Rhizobium lentis: one gene and its partner. The protein of the gene in region 1 interacts with the protein of each later gene in a pairwise test. Links are inferred from orthologs where the notes say so. Each region holds a gene or a part of one and is shown on either strand. Other genes may lie near its edges. The genes, in order: mtgA and J0663_RS01780.

Region 1 (10,747 bases):
ATATCTTCAATGCGCCGTGCTTGAGAAGCGGCACTCGCCCGGTCGGTGAAATCGCCTTGATATTGGGATTGCCACTGGGATAGTCGAAGGGGATCAGCACTTCCTCGAAATCGATGCCGGCGCCCGTCAACGCCATCCAGGGCCGGAACGACCAGGAGGAGTAGTTCTTGTTGGCGATGTAGAGTGTCGGTCTGTCCATGGGCTTCTCCCGTTCAGGCGTCGAAATCGAAGATCAGCAATTCGTGGAAATGGTTCATATCCTCGAACACGCAGAATGCCGGCGGCGTCAACTCGAAAACGGGAGCCTTGCGGCGGATATCCTCGGCCACGTCGTCGAGCATCGCCTGCCAGCGCGGCAAGGCCTCGTCCTCCAGCCGTTCAATCGCATAGGCGAAGGTGATGTGAAATTTGTAATCCTCATGGTTGGGCTGGCGATAGCCGAGAAGATCGGCAAAGGCATCGCGCCAGGCACGCATGATCTTGCGGTCCTTTTCCGTCGCCCCGTCGACAAGCAGACCCGATGGGCGAGCTTCGACGATGGCGACATTGAAGGGGTCGGTCATCGAAAAACCTTCGAGCCGCGCCGCCATCAGCTTGGTCATGTCGTCGACCGGCGTCTCGAGCGGGAGATCGTTCGGCCAGTATTCCGGCCGGCGCCTGGTCTCGATGATACCTTCGAAAAGCGTCATGTGAAGGCTTGATATCGGCGTGAAGAGAAACTGCTGGGCCTCGGGCACCACCAGATATTTCTCCCGCGCCTCAATCAGCACCGTCTGCGTCCGCGAACCTTTCTCGATATGGCAGACGACGGTATTGCCGGCTTCCGGCAGAAAGCCGCCGGCCTTGCGATAACGACTGCCGAGATGGGTGGGCGGGTTCGGATTGTGCGTCTTTGAATAAAGAAGAAGCTCGGGAGAAAATGTCGTGGGGGTCATGGGCGACTCGGGGCTCAGGTTGGACTGCATTCGCCCATATGGCAGAACCAAGAATGTCAGATGACGGCCGGTGCACCAGCCAGAAATCGGATTGGGCTTTCAGAAGCGCGATGTACAAATTTCAAAGGTCTGGAGCGCCGTTTGCGTGTCCGAGGACGCACGGCGCTCCGGTGGTGTCTAACGATAGGCTCTGATCTCATTCATAGATGCACTTGATGTAGTCGCCCGAACCTTGCCCACGCCGCTCGATGACGCCGGCAAGCCGGCGGAGGCCTCGTCCGGGTTTGCCGGCATTGCGGTCGATCGGGTTCGGCAGCGAGACGGCAAGCAGCGAGGCCTGGCGGCGCGTCAGCTTCGCGGCCGGCACCTTGAAATGATGCTGGGCCGCCGCCTCGATGCCGTAAATGCCGGGACCCCATTCGGCGATATTAAGATAGATTTCCATCAGCCGCCGCTTCGACAGGACGAAATCGGTGGTGACGGCGAGCGGAAGCTCCATCGCCTTGCGCACGAAGGAGCGGCTGTTCCAAAGAAAAAGGTTCTTCGCTGTCTGCATCGGGATCGTGCTGCCGCCACGCGTTGCCTGGCCTTTCAGCGTATCCTCGACCAGCATGCGCATCTCCGCCCAATCGACGCCGCCGTGAAAGCAATATTGACCGTCCTCGGACATCATCACGGATTGCACCAGGACCGGAGAGATTTCATCCAGCGATACCCATCTGCGGTCGTAGCCACGCAGCAGCACGAGATCGCGCAGCATCAGCGTCGAGACGGGATGGATGAAAGGCAGCAGGTAAAGCAAGATCAGCACGTAGGGGAGGATCAGCACGGCCAGCAAGGCAAGAACGATGCGTTTTAGCGCAGGCCGATTTTCGAACCATCGCCGACGGGCCGGCATGTCGGCGATATCCTCTCTGTCAGGCGCTATATCCAATGTCCCTAGCCCATTTCGCTCCCTTTCGTTCTCATAACGCCTGCGAGGCGCATATGCCAGAGCACATCGGAAATCTTGCGGCGGTCATCGACAATTCCGTTGCAAGCCCCGGTGCCCCATGCCAAACAGCGCCCATGGACGCGAACCGGGACACTTTCGAGACGAGGCTTAGCAACAACGCCCGCGAAATCGAGGCGCTGCTCGACGCATTGCTTTCACCGAGCCCTCTTTCCGATGAAATCGCCAGGCCGGGTACGCTGCGCAGCGCCATGCACTATGCCGTTCTGAACGGCGGCAAGCGGCTGCGTCCGTTCCTGGTCGCCGAAAGTGCGGCCCTTCTCGGCGGCGATGAGCAGGCCGCGCTTCGTGTCGGCGCCGCGCTCGAATGTGTTCACTGCTATTCCCTCGTGCATGACGATCTGCCGGCCATGGACGATGACGACCTGCGCCGCGGCAAGCCGACGGTCCACATCAAGTTCGACGAAGCCACAGCGATCCTTGCCGGCGACAGCCTGCTGACCTATGCCTTCGACGTCATCGCAGCGCCGGAAACCACCCTTCCCGATACGGCCAAGGCCTCGCTGGTGCTGGCCCTCGCCCGGGCCGCCGGTCTCGGCGGTATGGCTGGCGGCCAGGCGCTCGACCTCGCGGCGGAAAAACAAGCGCCAGACGAGGCCGGCATCATCCGTCTGCAGGCGATGAAAACAGGCGCGCTGATCCGCTTCGCCTGCGAAGCCGGCGCCATCATCGCGGGTAGCGCTTCGGACGATCGCCGCCGCCTCCGCGCCTTCGGCGAAAAGATCGGCCTTGCCTTCCAGCTCGCCGACGACATTCTCGACCTGACTTCGGATGCTGAGACCATGGGCAAGGCGACCGGCAAGGATGCGGCCCGCGGCAAGGGAACGCTCGTGGCGCTGCACGGCATGGAATGGGCCGAGACCGAGCTGCGCCGGCACGTCGAAGACGCCGAAGCGCTGCTCGCCCCTTATGGCGCCCGCGCTTCGATTCTCACCGCCGCGGCGCATTTCATCGCCGACCGGAAGAGCTGAGCTGGAGCCTTTCCTGATCAGATTGAATCATTCTGTTGGCTCAAACGGAGTCGGATGGTCGACCGGCCGGCCCGGTCGAGCGTTTCAAGGCCGGTGGTCGAGAGGCGATGCTCGATCGTTCCTCCCGGCCTCATGCCATGCCCCGGCAGACCAGTCAGGCGCTGGCGGAGCGCATCATCACGCTTCGCCGCCAGCGCCTGACTGGCAAGCACATCGCGATCGAAACCGGTGTATCTGCAGCGACGGTGAGCCGGGTTCTCAAGCGCGCAGGCCTCTCCCGCCTCAAGGATATCGAGCCGGCCGAGCCTGTGCGTCGTTATGAACGCCAGGCTCCCGGCGAGATGATTCATATCGACATCAAGAAGCTCGGCCGGTTGAGGTCGGCCACCGCATCACCGGCGATCGTACTCGGCAGAGTTCGCGCAGAGGCAAGAGTTGGGGCGCCGGTTGGGAATGCGTTCATGTGGCCATCGACGATGCCTCTCGCATCGCTTTCTCACAGATATTGCCGGACGAGACGAAAGAAAGCGCCGTGGCCTTCTTGAAGGCGGCATTGGCCTATTATGCCAGCCTCGGGATCGCGGTCGAGCGCGTCATGACCGACAATGGTCCCTGCTACACATCAAAGCCATTCGTTCAAGCTTGCCGCGACAACGGCCTCAAGCACGTCCGCACCAGACCATACACGCCTAAAACCAACGGAAAGGCCGAACGCTTATCCAGACCGCCCTCAGAGAGTGGGCCTACGCCGTCGCCTATCCCAACTCGGACATGCGCGCCGCCGAACTGCCAGGATGGCTTCATCGCTACAATTGGCACAGGCCTCACGGAAGTCTAAACTCAAAACCACCAATCACTAGGCTCGCTCTTACCCAGGACAACCTGTTGAGGCTCCACATCTAGATCAGGCCGCCAGTATTTCCTTGAGAGCGGAAACGAGCCGCGCGCATTCCTCATCCGTGCCGATGCTGATGCGCAGGAAATCCGCAATGCGTGGCTTGGCGAAAAGCCGGACGAGAACGGCCCGCTCCCGAAGCGCGGCCAAAAGCTCAGCGCCCGACCGGCTTTTGTGACGCGCGAAAACGAAATTCGCCTGAGATGGCAGGATCTCGAAATCCAAAGCGTCAAGCTCCCCGACGAGGCTTTTCCGGCTGGCGATGACTTTCCGCCGGCTTGTCTCGAACCAGGCCTCGTCTTTGATTGCCGCTGTCGCGGCGACCTGCGCCAGGCGATCGAGCGGATAGGAATTGAAGCTGTCCTTGACGCGCGCCAGCGCCTCGATCAGATCCCGCTGTCCTAGCGCAAAGCCGACGCGCAGACCCGCAAACGAACGGGACTTCGACAAGGTCTGGACAACAAGCAGGTTGGGATATTTGGAGATGAGCGGCACGGCGCTTTCACCTCCGAAATCGACATAGGCCTCGTCTATCACGACGACCGCATCCGGATGAGCGGCAAGAAGCGCCTCTACTTCGGCCAGCGGCAGGCCGATGCCGGTCGGCGCATTCGGATTGGGAATGATGATCGCGCCGCACGACCTGTCATAATCCGAGAGCTTGATCCGGAACTGCTCATCGACCGGTATCTCGATCGCCTCAATGCCATATAGCAGGCAATAGGTCGGATAGAAGCTGTAGGTCACATCGGGATAGAGAAGCGGCAGGTCGTGTTTCAATAGCGCCTGGAACGTATGGGCGAGAACCTCGTCAGAGCCGTTGCCGATGAACACTTCTTCCGCCGTCAGGCCGAAACGGGCGGCAATTGCCTCGCGCAACTCGGTTGCGGCGGGATCGGGATAGAGCCGCAAACGCTCATCCGCCGCTTGCCCGATCGCCTCCAGCGCCTTTGGAGACGGTCCATATGGATTCTCATTGGTATTGAGCTTGACCAGCCCGGGGATGCGCGGCTGCTCGCCTGCGACATAAGGCCGAAGCTTGCTGACGATATCGGACCAGTACCGGCTCATCGAAACTCGCGGGCGTTCATTCTGCGGCCGTGCGGCGGCCGAAACGCTTTTCGATATAGTCGACGACAAGCGCTTCGAAATCGGAGGCGATGTTGGGACCGCGCAGCGTCAGCGCCTTCTTGCCGTCGATGAAAACCGGCGCGGCCGGTGTCTCGCCGGTGCCGGGAAGCGAAATGCCGATATCTGCATGTTTGCTTTCGCCCGGTCCGTTGACGATGCAACCCATGACGGCGACGTTCAGAGCCTCGACGCCGGGATACTTCTCGCGCCAGACCGGCATGTTCTTGCGAATATCGGCCTGGATGTTCTGGGCAAGCTCCTGGAACACCGTCGAGGTCGTGCGCCCGCAGCCGGGACAGGCGGCAACGACAGGAACGAACTGGCGGAAGCCCATGACCTGCAGGATTTCCTGCGCCACCTGGACTTCGCGTGTGCGGTCGCCGTTCGGCTCCGGCGTCAGCGAGACGCGGATCGTATCGCCGATGCCGTGCTGCAGCACGAAGCCCATCGCGGCCGACGAGGCGACGACACCCTTGGTTCCCATGCCGGCTTCCGTCAGGCCGAGATGCAGCGCATGATTGGAGCGCTCGGCGAGCATGGAATTGACAGCGATCAGGTCCTGCACCTGGCTGACTTTCGCCGACAGGATGATGCGGTTGCGCGGCAGCCCGATTTCCTCGGCGAGGGCGGCCGAAAGCAGCGCTGACTGCACGATCGCCTCGCGAGTCACCTGGCGAGCCGAAAGCGGCGAGCCGGCTTCAGCATTCTGGTCCATCAGCGCCGTCAAGAGATCCTGATCGAGCGAGCCCCAGTTGACGCCGATGCGCACCGGTTTGTCGTAGCGGATCGCCATCTCGATGATCTCGGCGAACTGCTTGTCCTTCTTGTCCTTGAAGCCGACATTGCCGGGATTGATGCGGTATTTCGCCAGCGCCTCGGCGCAGGCGGGATGATCGGCCAGCAGCTTGTGACCGATATAGTGGAAGTCGCCGATCAGCGGCACGTCCATGCCAAGCCGCAGCAGCCGCTCACGGATCTTCGGCACGGCCGCCGCGCTCTCGTCGCGGTCGACGGTGATGCGCACCAGCTCTGAACCCGCCCTGTGGAGGGCCGCAACCTGCGCGACGGTCGAATCGATATCGGCCGTATCCGTATTCGTCATGGATTGCACGACGATCGGCGCGCCGCCGCCGACGATGACGCCGCCGACATCGACGGCGACAGAAGCGCGGCGCGGTTTCGGATCAAAATCGGCGGCTGACAACATGAAGAGTTCTTGCACCCCTAAAGCATGTCGCGCAAAAAATGCGAAGCGGTTTGCGATAACGACATGCGCAAAAATAAAGGATCGAAAGCGCGGGGAGCAAATCTGAAAAATTGCCTCGCGCTTTAGAAACAGAGCCTTTCAGGTGGATCATGACCGCTTTCTTGTCAACCGCCCCCTGTATCACTTTTGTTTGGAGGTGGCTCAGTGGCCGCCTCCGGAGACCCCGTCGGCATAATGGGCCAGCTTGGAAAACATCAGAACGAACAGCAGCAGCACCGGCAGGGCCATGAAGACGACGGCAAAGCCGCTATGCTCGGCGACGAAGCCGATCACGGACGGTGCGACCAGCATGCCGGAATAACCCATGGTCGTGACGACCGAAATGCCGATGCCGGGCTTGAGGCCGGGAATATTGCCCGCTGCCGAGAAGGCGATCGGCACCATGTTGGAAATGCCGATGCCGCAAAGGGCAAAGCCGAGGATGGCAATTTCGGCATCCGGCGCAAGGCTCGCCAGCAGCATGCCGGCGATGGCAAACAGCGTGCAGATGCGCAGCGTCTTGACGCCGCCGAGGCGGTCGCGCACCAGATCGCCGGCGAAGCGCATGATTGCCATGGTCGCCGAAAAGGCTGCGAAACCGAGACCGGAAAGCGCGATCGACGCATCCATTTCCTGCCGGAGATAGAGCGCGCCCCAATCCAGAACCGCGCCTTCCGGCACCATCGAGAACAGCGCCATCAGTCCGAGCAGCCACGGCAGCGGCACCATTGGCAGCTTCGTTTTTTCCTTCTTGGCGTCGGGATGCGGCGGATCGGCAAGCATCATCGGCCAGGCGATGGCGAGAAAGATTGCCGCGAGCACCGTCGCCAGCTGTGCATGGCCGAGAATGCCAAGCTTGGCGATCACGACGCCGCCGAGACCCGAGCCGATCAGACCGCCAAGGCTCCAGAAAGCATGGCAGGACGACATGATGGCGCGGCGCATCGATTTTTCGACAGACACCGCATTGGCGTTCATCGCCACATCCATCGCACCAATAAAACCGCCGAACAGGAAAAGCGCGATTGCTCCGGTGATCACATTCGGCGCGAGCGTCAATGCCAGAAGCAGCGGCAGCACGCAGACCGCCGTTGCCCGCACGACGACACGCGAGCCATGTCTGGCGATCTGTGCGCCGGCGATCGGCATCATGACCAGGGAGCCGACGCCGAAAACGAGGATCATCAGCCCAAGCTGGAATTTGGTCAGCCCGAGACGCTCGGCGAAATCCGGAATCTTGGGCGCCCAGCAGCCGACGACAAAGCCGTTCATGAGAAAGAGCAGGGAAACCGCCGTCCTGGTTCTGGTGATGAAACCGCTGCGCACCCCTGGAGGCGCATTCACATGACTGTCCATTTTCAGTCTTTCCTCGTTGTCGGGCTTGGGAGCGCCCGTTTTCTAAACTCTGTAACGGCGGCTCAGTTCGTTTTTTCGGCGATGACAGTTCGGCACCCACGCTCGCGGTAAGCCGCGAGCAGAGCCGGATCGGCATCGTGCTCGACAACAAGGCACTCGCAATGCGCAACCGGCAGAATGCTGTGGGGCGCGGCGGTGCTGAATTTCTCCGAGGTTACCGCCGCCAGTACCTTCTTGCTTCTCGATGCCGCAAACCGCTTGAACTCCGCATCCTCGAAGCCGAACACGGTAATGCCGGCCTCCAGATCGATGCCGCAGGCGCCGAGAATGCAGAGATCGGGCGAAATCTGCTCCATATCCCGCAAGGCTTTGGCGCCGAGCGCGCCGCCCGTCTGTCGGTCGACCATGCCGCCGATCAGGATGACGTTGACGGCAGGCTTGTCGATGAGCGCTGCGGCAATCACCGGCGCGTTCGTCGCGGCCGTCAGCTCGAGTTCGGCGGGCAAGGCATTGGCGATCGCCAGATTGGTGCTGCCGGCATCGAAAAACACGCACGAACCGGCAGTGATCTGCTTTGCCGCGGCCCGTGCTAAGGCCTGCTTGCGATCAGCGGCCAATCCCATGCGCTGCGTCAGGCTTCCATGCGCCGGCGAAACCGGCAACGCGCCACCATAGACCCGCTCGCAGAGCCCTGCCGCCGCCATTTCGCGTAGGTCGCGCCGCACCGTGTCCTCGGAGACGCCGAATTCCGTCGCAAGTTCCGACGCCAGGACGCGGCCATTCAGCCGCAGCCGCTCGGAAATGACGCTTTGACGCTCTCGCAATAGAAAATCCTGCATGTTCCTACCGGATCGGTGGCTGTAGTGGCACAAACGTGCATAAACACTTATGATCAGGCATGCAACATGCATCTCTACACGTTTCCTGACGTGATGATACAAAGTAGCAACGGAGAGAACTCCCAGCCCATAGGTCTGGAGATGGAGCAAGCGGCCGCGCACTGCCCACGCCATCCGCCATTCCATGGAATTCATGCCTAAGGACGACCGCCGGAGAAAAATATTTGCAGTTGCTGCTTTTATTCGCAGTTTTCTACGCTTCCGGCGCCCTAGTTTTCTGCAAAGTATCGCTCACCCGATCACAATCTCCCAAGGATGGATAGAACTATGAACTGGTTGAAAACTGTCGCCACCGCTGCCCTTATTCAGGCTGCAGTCCTTCTGCCCGCCCATGCCGGCGAAAATCTCGCCGCCATCAAGTCGGCCGGCGTCTTCAAGATCGGAACGGAGGGAACCTATGCGCCCTTCACCTATCACGACGAAAGCGGCAAGCTCGTCGGCTTCGACGTCGAGATCGGCGAGGCGATCGCTGCCAAGCTCGGCGTCAAGGCCGAATTCGTCGAAGGCAAATGGGATGGCCTGATCGCCGGCCTTGATGCCAAGCGCTACGACACCGTCATCAACCAGGTCGGCATCACCGAGGCGCGCAAGCAGAAATACGATTTCTCCGAACCCTATATCGCTTCCAAGGCAGTGCTGATCGTCCGCGAGGGCGACGACAGCATCAAGACCTTCGCCGACCTCAAGGGCAAGAAATCCGCCCAGTCACTGACCAGCAACTTCGGCAAGATCGCAACCGAAGCCGGCGCTGAGCTCGTCGGCACCGACGGTTTCGACCAGTCGATTCAGCTGGTGCTCACCAAGCGCGCCGATGCGACGATCAATGACAGCCTCTCCTTCCTCGATTTCAAGAAGCATAAGCCGGACGCGCCGGTGAAGATCGCCGCCGAGCAGGAGAATGCCGATTATTCCGGCATCATCATCCGCAAGAACGAGCCTGAGCTACTCGCCGAAATCAACAAGGCGCTTGCCGACATCAAGGCCGACGGCACTTACAAGAAGATCGCCGACAAATATTTCGGCCAGGACGTTTCCAAGTAAACATCGTTCAGGAAAAAGTCCCTTCCCCAACCCATCCCCACAAGGGCCCACAGGGGAGAGGGGCTTCGATGCCGCACTGTCTCATCTCAAAACAGCCTCTCAGCCGACAGTACGGTCGCTATTGGGTGCGCCGGGACCTCCGCTAGGCCCCTCCCCTTGTGGGGAGGGGTTGGGGAGGGGTATGCCACTTCAACGTACCAACCGACGAGAGGGAATATCGCTTGCAGCACTGGCTCCAACTGATGGCGGAATCGCTGCCTTCGCTCCTGTGGGCAGGGCTGATCTTCACCATTCCACTGACCCTTCTGTCCTTCATCTTCGGCCTGATCCTTGGGCTGATCACCGCGATCGCCCGCCTTTTTGGCCCGTCGCCGGTCGCGATGATCGCCCGATTCTATGTCTGGGTCATTCGCGGCACGCCGCTGCTCGTCCAGCTCTTCGTGATCTTTTACGGCCTGCCGAGCGTCGGCATTCTGCTCGATGCCTTTCCGGCCGCGCTGATCGGCTTTACCTTGAATATCGGCGCCTACAGCTCCGAAATCATCCGCGCCGTCATTTCCTCCGTGCCGAAGGGCCAATGGGAAGCGGCCTATTCGATCGGCATGAGCTGGCGTCAGGCGATGAGCCGCACCATCCTGCCGCAGGCCGCCCGCGTCGCCGTGCCGCCGCTGTCGAATACCTTCATCTCGCTGGTCAAGGATACCTCGCTCGCGGCCGCCATCACCGTGCCGGAGCTCTTCCAGGTAGCCCAGCGTATCGTCGCCACCACGTATGAACCGTTGATCCTCTATATCGAGGCGGCGCTGATCTATCTCGTGCTGAGTTCCGTCCTCTCGCAACTTCAAGTGCGGTTGGAGCGCCGCTTCGCGCGTTACGGCGGCATGCTGGAGGCAAATGCATGATCGAGCTTTCCAACATCGAAAAGCGTTTCGGCGACGCCGTCGTTCTGAAGGATATCAGCGTCCGCATCCCCGAAGGCAGCGTCACTGCGCTGGTCGGGCCGTCGGGCGGCGGCAAAAGCACGCTGCTGCGCTGCATCAACCTGCTCGAAATCCCGACATCGGGCGCGATCCGCCTGGGAGAGGAGACGCTCTCTTTCGTGCCGGGCAAAAGAACGAGCTGGCAAGCGATTCAGAAGATCCGGCGCCAGACCGGCATGGTCTTCCAAAATTTCCAGCTTTTCCCGCATCAGACCGCGATCGAAAATGTGATGGAAGGTCTGGTAACGGTCTTGAAGTGGCCGAGGGAAAGGGCGCGCGAG
Region 2 (4,834 bases), 1.3 Mb from region 1 along the record:
AAGCGCCTCGATCGCCTTCTGCATGTCGGCGCCGACGATCCTGATGACTCCGAGTGCCGCCAGCGCGTTTTCGGCGATATGGCGACCGGGAGCGCCGAGCGCCACCTCCAGTGTCTCGCCGTCGATCGTCAGCCACAGCGTCGAATTCTCGTCGGAGCCGTTGAATTCCGCGAGCCGGTATTCGGCTTTGGCATGCTGGCCGAAGGAATGGATATGCTCGATGCCGAGCGACTGTGCCGTGCGGTCGAGGAAATTGAACTGGTCGTTGTCGCGGTTGAGCACGACATGGCCGCCGGGTTCGAGCCCCTCGAAGATCTCGGCCTTGGCGGCAGCGATCTCCTTGATACTCTTGAAATTGCCGAGGTGGGCCGGGGCGATCGTCGTGATCACGGCAACATCGGGACGGATCATCGCCACCAGCGGCCGGATCTCGCCGGGATGGTTCATCCCGACTTCGAAGACGCCGTAATCCGTATCGTCAGGCATGCGCGCCAGCGTCAGCGGCACGCCCCAATGATTGTTGAAGGAGGCGACGGAGGCATGCACCTTTCCCGACGGCGACAGCACATGCCGCAGCATCTCCTTGGTTGTCGTTTTGCCGACCGAACCGGTGACGGCGATGATCTTTGCACGCGAGCGCTCGCGGGACGCCTGACCCAGACGCCCGAGTGCTGCGAGCACGTCGTCGACGACGATCATCGGCACCGTCAGGCGGCCCATGGCGGGAAGCCTCGCTTCGCTGACGACGAGAAGGGCAGCGCCGTTCGCCATTGCCATCGACGCATAGTCGTGACCGTCGACGCGATCGCCCTTGATTGCGAAGAAGGCTTCGCCCGGATTGATCGAGCGGCTGTCGATGGAAATGCCGGTGATGCCTTCAGGCGGCGTGCCGAAGGGGCGCCCCGCCATAGCTGCGATCATGTCTTCGGTCGTCCAGAGCCAGCTCAAGATTTCAATTCCTCCAAGGCCTTGCGTACCTCCGCGTGATCGGAGAACGGCAATGTGACGCTCCCGATCGTCTGCCCTTCTTCATGTCCCTTGCCGGCGACGATCAGCGTATCGCCTGATTTCAGCATGCCGACCGCCTCGCGAATGGCCTTGGCGCGATCGGCGATTTCCGAGGCACAAGGTGCGGCCGCCATGATTTCCGCCCGGATCGAAGCCGGCTCCTCCGACCGCGGATTATCGTCGGTGACGATAACGACATCGGCAAGGCGGCAGGCGATTTCGCCCATGATCGGCCGCTTGCCGCGGTCGCGGTCGCCCCCGCAGCCGAAGACGACGACGACGCGGCCCGTCGTGAAGGGCCTGACCGAGTTCAGCACGTTTTCCAGCGCATCCGGCTTGTGGGCATAATCGACATAGGCGAGCGCGCCGTCCTTGCTGTGGCCGACGAGTTCGAGACGGCCGGACGCGCCGACGAGTTTCTCGAGCGCGGCCATCGCAACCTTCGGCTCGACGCCGGTCGACATGGCAAGGCCTGCCGCGACCAGCGCGTTAGCAACCTGGAAATCGCCAGCCAGTGGGATGTCCACCTCGAAAATCTCGTCGCCGATATGGATCTCTGCCGTCTGCTTATGGCGGAAATGCTCGACCCGTTTCAGCGCGAGATAGTCGCCCTTGCGTCCGACGGTGCGGACGTCATGGCCGGCGTCGGCCGCCGCCTGGATCGCCTGCACGGACCATGGGTCGTCGGCAAAAATGACGGCCGGCGAGCCCTTCGGCAGAAGCTTATCGAAAAGCCGCATCTTGGCGGCCATATAGTCTTCGATCGTGGGATGATAATCCATGTGGTCGCGGCCGAGATTGGTGAAGGCGGCCGCCGCAAGCTTCACGCCGTCAAGCCGGGATTGGTCGAGACCGTGGCTCGAAGCCTCCATCGATGCATGCGTCACGCCTTCGTCGGCAAGCTCCGCCAGCAGTTTGTGCAGCGACATCGGATCCGGTGTCGTCAGCGCGCCATATTCGTTGCGTGTCGGTGAAACAACGCCTGTCGTGCCGATCATCGCGGCCGCATGGCCCGCATGCGCCCAAATCTGCCTGGTGAAAGAAGCGACGGAAGTCTTGCCCGCCGTGCCGGTGACGGCGACCATGATCTCGGGCTGCCTGCCGTAGAAATGCGAGGCGGCGACGGACAGGAAGCGGCGCGGCTCCTTGACAACAACCACCGGGATCGAAGCCTCGACGGCTTGGGAAGCGATCGCCACGGCCGCACCCCGGCCGGCAGCGTCCGCAATAAAGCCCGCGCCATCCGCCTTGGTGCCGGCGACGGCGACGAAGGCATTGCCCGGCTCCACTTTGCGGCTGTCCGAAGACAGGCCTGAAATATCAAGCAAGCCTGCCGGGCCTTCGAGCTGTGCTTCAAGTTCCGGAAACTGATCTCCGGCCAGATCTCGCAATTTCATCGAATGCACTTTTCTCTCTTGAAGCCGGTTCACCCCTCGCGAATCGGCGCCGATATTCATTCACGCTCAATAAGACACCAGCAAGGCCGATCCGCCCTCCCCAAATTTCGGCTCGATGCCGAGAATGGGCGCGGCGCGGCGGATGATCTCGCGCGCGATCGGGCCGGCAGTACCGGCGGATATCGTTCCGCCATACTGCTTTTCGCCGGTTTTCGGCTCGTCGCAGAAGGTGATGACGGCATATTTGGGGTTGTCGATCGGGAAGGCGGCGATGAAGGAATTGAAGTTCAGCGTCGAGGAATAGCGCCCGTTCACCACCTTGTCGGCGGTGCCGGTCTTGCTGCCGACGCCGAAGCCCGGCACGCGGGCCACGCGCCCGGAACCCTTATAGCCGTTGAAATCGAGGAGATAGCGAACCGCGTCGCTGGTCGACTTTTTAAGGACCTGCGTGGCGATCTGATCGGCCTGTTCGCGCGTGCGCGGCAGGAATGTCGGCTCGATCAGCTTGCCGCCGTTGACGAGAGCCGCCGCCGCCACGCCGGTCTGCAGCGCGGTCGTCGAAACACCGTGGCCGAAGGAAATCGTGATCGAATTGATCTTCTTCCAGACGCGCGGCTGGCTCGGCATTTTTACTTCGGGCAGTTCGGTCTGCATTTTTGTGAGAAGGCCGAGCTTGGTCAGATAGTCCTTTTGCGAATCGATGCCGACGAGATCGATGACCCGCGCAGTGCCGATGTTGGAGGAATACTGGAAGATTTCGGGAACAGTCAGCCACCGGCGCTGCCCGTGAAAGTCATGGATGGTGAAGCCGCCGATATAGATCGGCTTGCTGGCATCGAAGGTGTCGGACATCTTCACCTTGCCGCTGTCGAGCGCCATCGCCAGCGAGAAGGTCTTGAACGTCGACCCCATTTCGAAGGTGCCGTTGGTCATCCGGTTGAGCCAGCCTTCCTTGGCGCCCTCCTGCGGATTGTTCGGATCGAAGTCCGGCGCCGATGCCATGCCCAGCACTTCCCCGGTGTGGACGTCGATAACAGCGGCGCCAGCGCCCTTGGACTGGAAATTGTTGACGGCGTTGACGACGGCGTCCCGGACGATGTTCTGCACCCGCAGATCGATCGACAGCCGCACCGGCTCCAGCGGCTGGTCGCTGGTCATGCCGACCGAAGCGAGATCGGCGAGCCCCTGATCGTCGATAAATTTCTCCATGCCGGCGACGCCGCGGTTGTCGATGTTGACATAACCGAGGATGTGCGCGGCGGTCGCCCCGCCGGGATAGAAACGGCGTTTTTCCGGACGAAAGCCGATGCCGGGAATCCCGAGCGCCAGGATCTGGCTCTGCTGCTTCGGTGTCAGTTGCCGGCGCAGCCAGGCAAAATGCGATGTCTTGACCGAGAGCTTCTTGTAGGTGTCCTTGACGTCGAGCTCGGGTAGAACCGTTGCAAGCTTCTCGACCGCTTCGTCGGGATCGACGATCTTGTTCGGCTCGGCAAACAGCGAGACGGTACGGATGTCGGTCGCCAGCACCTCGCCGTTGCGGTCGAGAATGTCGGGGCGCGAGGCCATCAGCCGATCGGGCGGCAGAATGCTGGAGACGACCTCCTGATCCTTCATCGCATATTCGACCAGGCGGCCGCCGATGACGGCGTAGACGCCCATGAAACCCATGATCAGCAGACCGACACGGCTTTTCGCCTGCCCGGACTTTTTCTTGCGCGAGCCCTCGATCGCCAGACCGGCGGATGGGCCGCCGAAGCGGTTATAGACGCCGGCGGAAAAATGCGCCTGGCTCTTCAGGACCATGATGCGGGAAAGAAACGACATTATTCCACCGACCCCGTTTCGATCTCGTCTGCCTCGCCTTCCACAACGCCATGCTGCTGTACGCCACCGCGCGGGGCGGGCGTCGGAACGGGCTGCGCCTTGGCGGCACCGCCAGCACCTTTGGCGCTGGCCACGGTCGCGTCCTTGGCATCGGCCTCGGTCGCGCCTTTGGCGCTGGCCTTGGCCTCCGTCACATCAGGCACGGGAACCTCCGATTTCAGCATCGGCAACTCCTTGGCATGCACGAGCGCCGTCGATTCCGTCGGCTGCAGCTGCAGCTCTTCATTGTAAGCCTTGACCAGCCGCTCCAGCCGGTTCGGCTGCGATTGAAGCGCCCAGTCGGCCTTGAGAAGGTCGATTGTATCCTTCTCGAGCTTGATCTCGGCTTCGAGGCGATGCACCTCCTCGAGCTTCAATTCAGTCCGATGCTTAATGGTGTAGGTCACGGCGGCAGCTGCCGTCATGACGCCGATGAGCATGAGATCGAACGTCTTCAGCATATCAACCTCCAAGCTTTCCGAGAGTGGCAAGATTGGGAAACCCGAAGAGCGACATGTCCGCCGCCTCGGCGGCGGCATCCGTCCTGAGGCCGGCACGCAGCTTGG

What was found.
Region 2: the proteins of mtgA (region 1) and J0663_RS01780 interact in binary tests that used the Escherichia coli proteins (3 or more experiments, as listed by UniProt). The link is inferred for Rhizobium lentis from one-to-one orthologs.

What each region holds. Positions count from the first base shown.
Region 1 is NZ_CP071454.1:1,673,650-1,684,396, reverse strand. What follows is about bases 1-2,749. They hold mtgA (monofunctional biosynthetic peptidoglycan transglycosylase), read right to left. Parts: upstream 1,870-2,749; coding sequence 1,132-1,869; downstream 1-1,131. Other genes in these bases: J0663_RS08065 (polyprenyl synthetase family protein), read left to right, coding at 2,004-2,749; J0663_RS08075 (DUF1868 domain-containing protein), read right to left, coding at 213-935; J0663_RS08080 (glutathione S-transferase family protein), read right to left, coding at 1-199. Also shown: more of J0663_RS08065, read left to right, coding at 2,750-2,918; hisC (histidinol-phosphate transaminase), read right to left, coding at 3,823-4,884; ispG (flavodoxin-dependent (E)-4-hydroxy-3-methylbut-2-enyl-diphosphate synthase), read right to left, coding at 4,901-6,151; J0663_RS08045 (MFS transporter), read right to left, coding at 6,353-7,546; J0663_RS08040 (DeoR/GlpR family DNA-binding transcription regulator), read right to left, coding at 7,609-8,385; J0663_RS08035 (amino acid ABC transporter substrate-binding protein), read left to right, coding at 8,713-9,486; J0663_RS08030 (amino acid ABC transporter permease), read left to right, coding at 9,708-10,388; J0663_RS08025 (amino acid ABC transporter ATP-binding protein), read left to right, coding at 10,385-10,747. UniProt on the Escherichia coli protein: Peptidoglycan polymerase that catalyzes glycan chain elongation from lipid-linked precursors. May play a role in peptidoglycan assembly during cell division in collaboration with other cell division proteins.
Region 2 is NZ_CP071454.1:347,763-352,596, forward strand. Bases 1,851-4,834 are described here. They hold J0663_RS01780 (peptidoglycan D,D-transpeptidase FtsI family protein), read right to left. Parts: upstream 4,230-4,834; coding sequence 2,472-4,229; downstream 1,851-2,471. Other genes in these bases: J0663_RS01775 (UDP-N-acetylmuramoyl-L-alanyl-D-glutamate--2,6-diaminopimelate ligase), read right to left, coding at 1,851-2,465; ftsL (cell division protein FtsL), read right to left, coding at 4,229-4,729; rsmH (16S rRNA (cytosine(1402)-N(4))-methyltransferase RsmH), read right to left, coding at 4,731-4,834. Also shown: J0663_RS01770 (UDP-N-acetylmuramoylalanyl-D-glutamyl-2,6-diaminopimelate--D-alanyl-D-alanine ligase), read right to left, coding at 1-948; more of J0663_RS01775, read right to left, coding at 945-1,850. UniProt on the Escherichia coli protein: Essential cell division protein that catalyzes cross-linking of the peptidoglycan cell wall at the division septum. Required for localization of FtsN.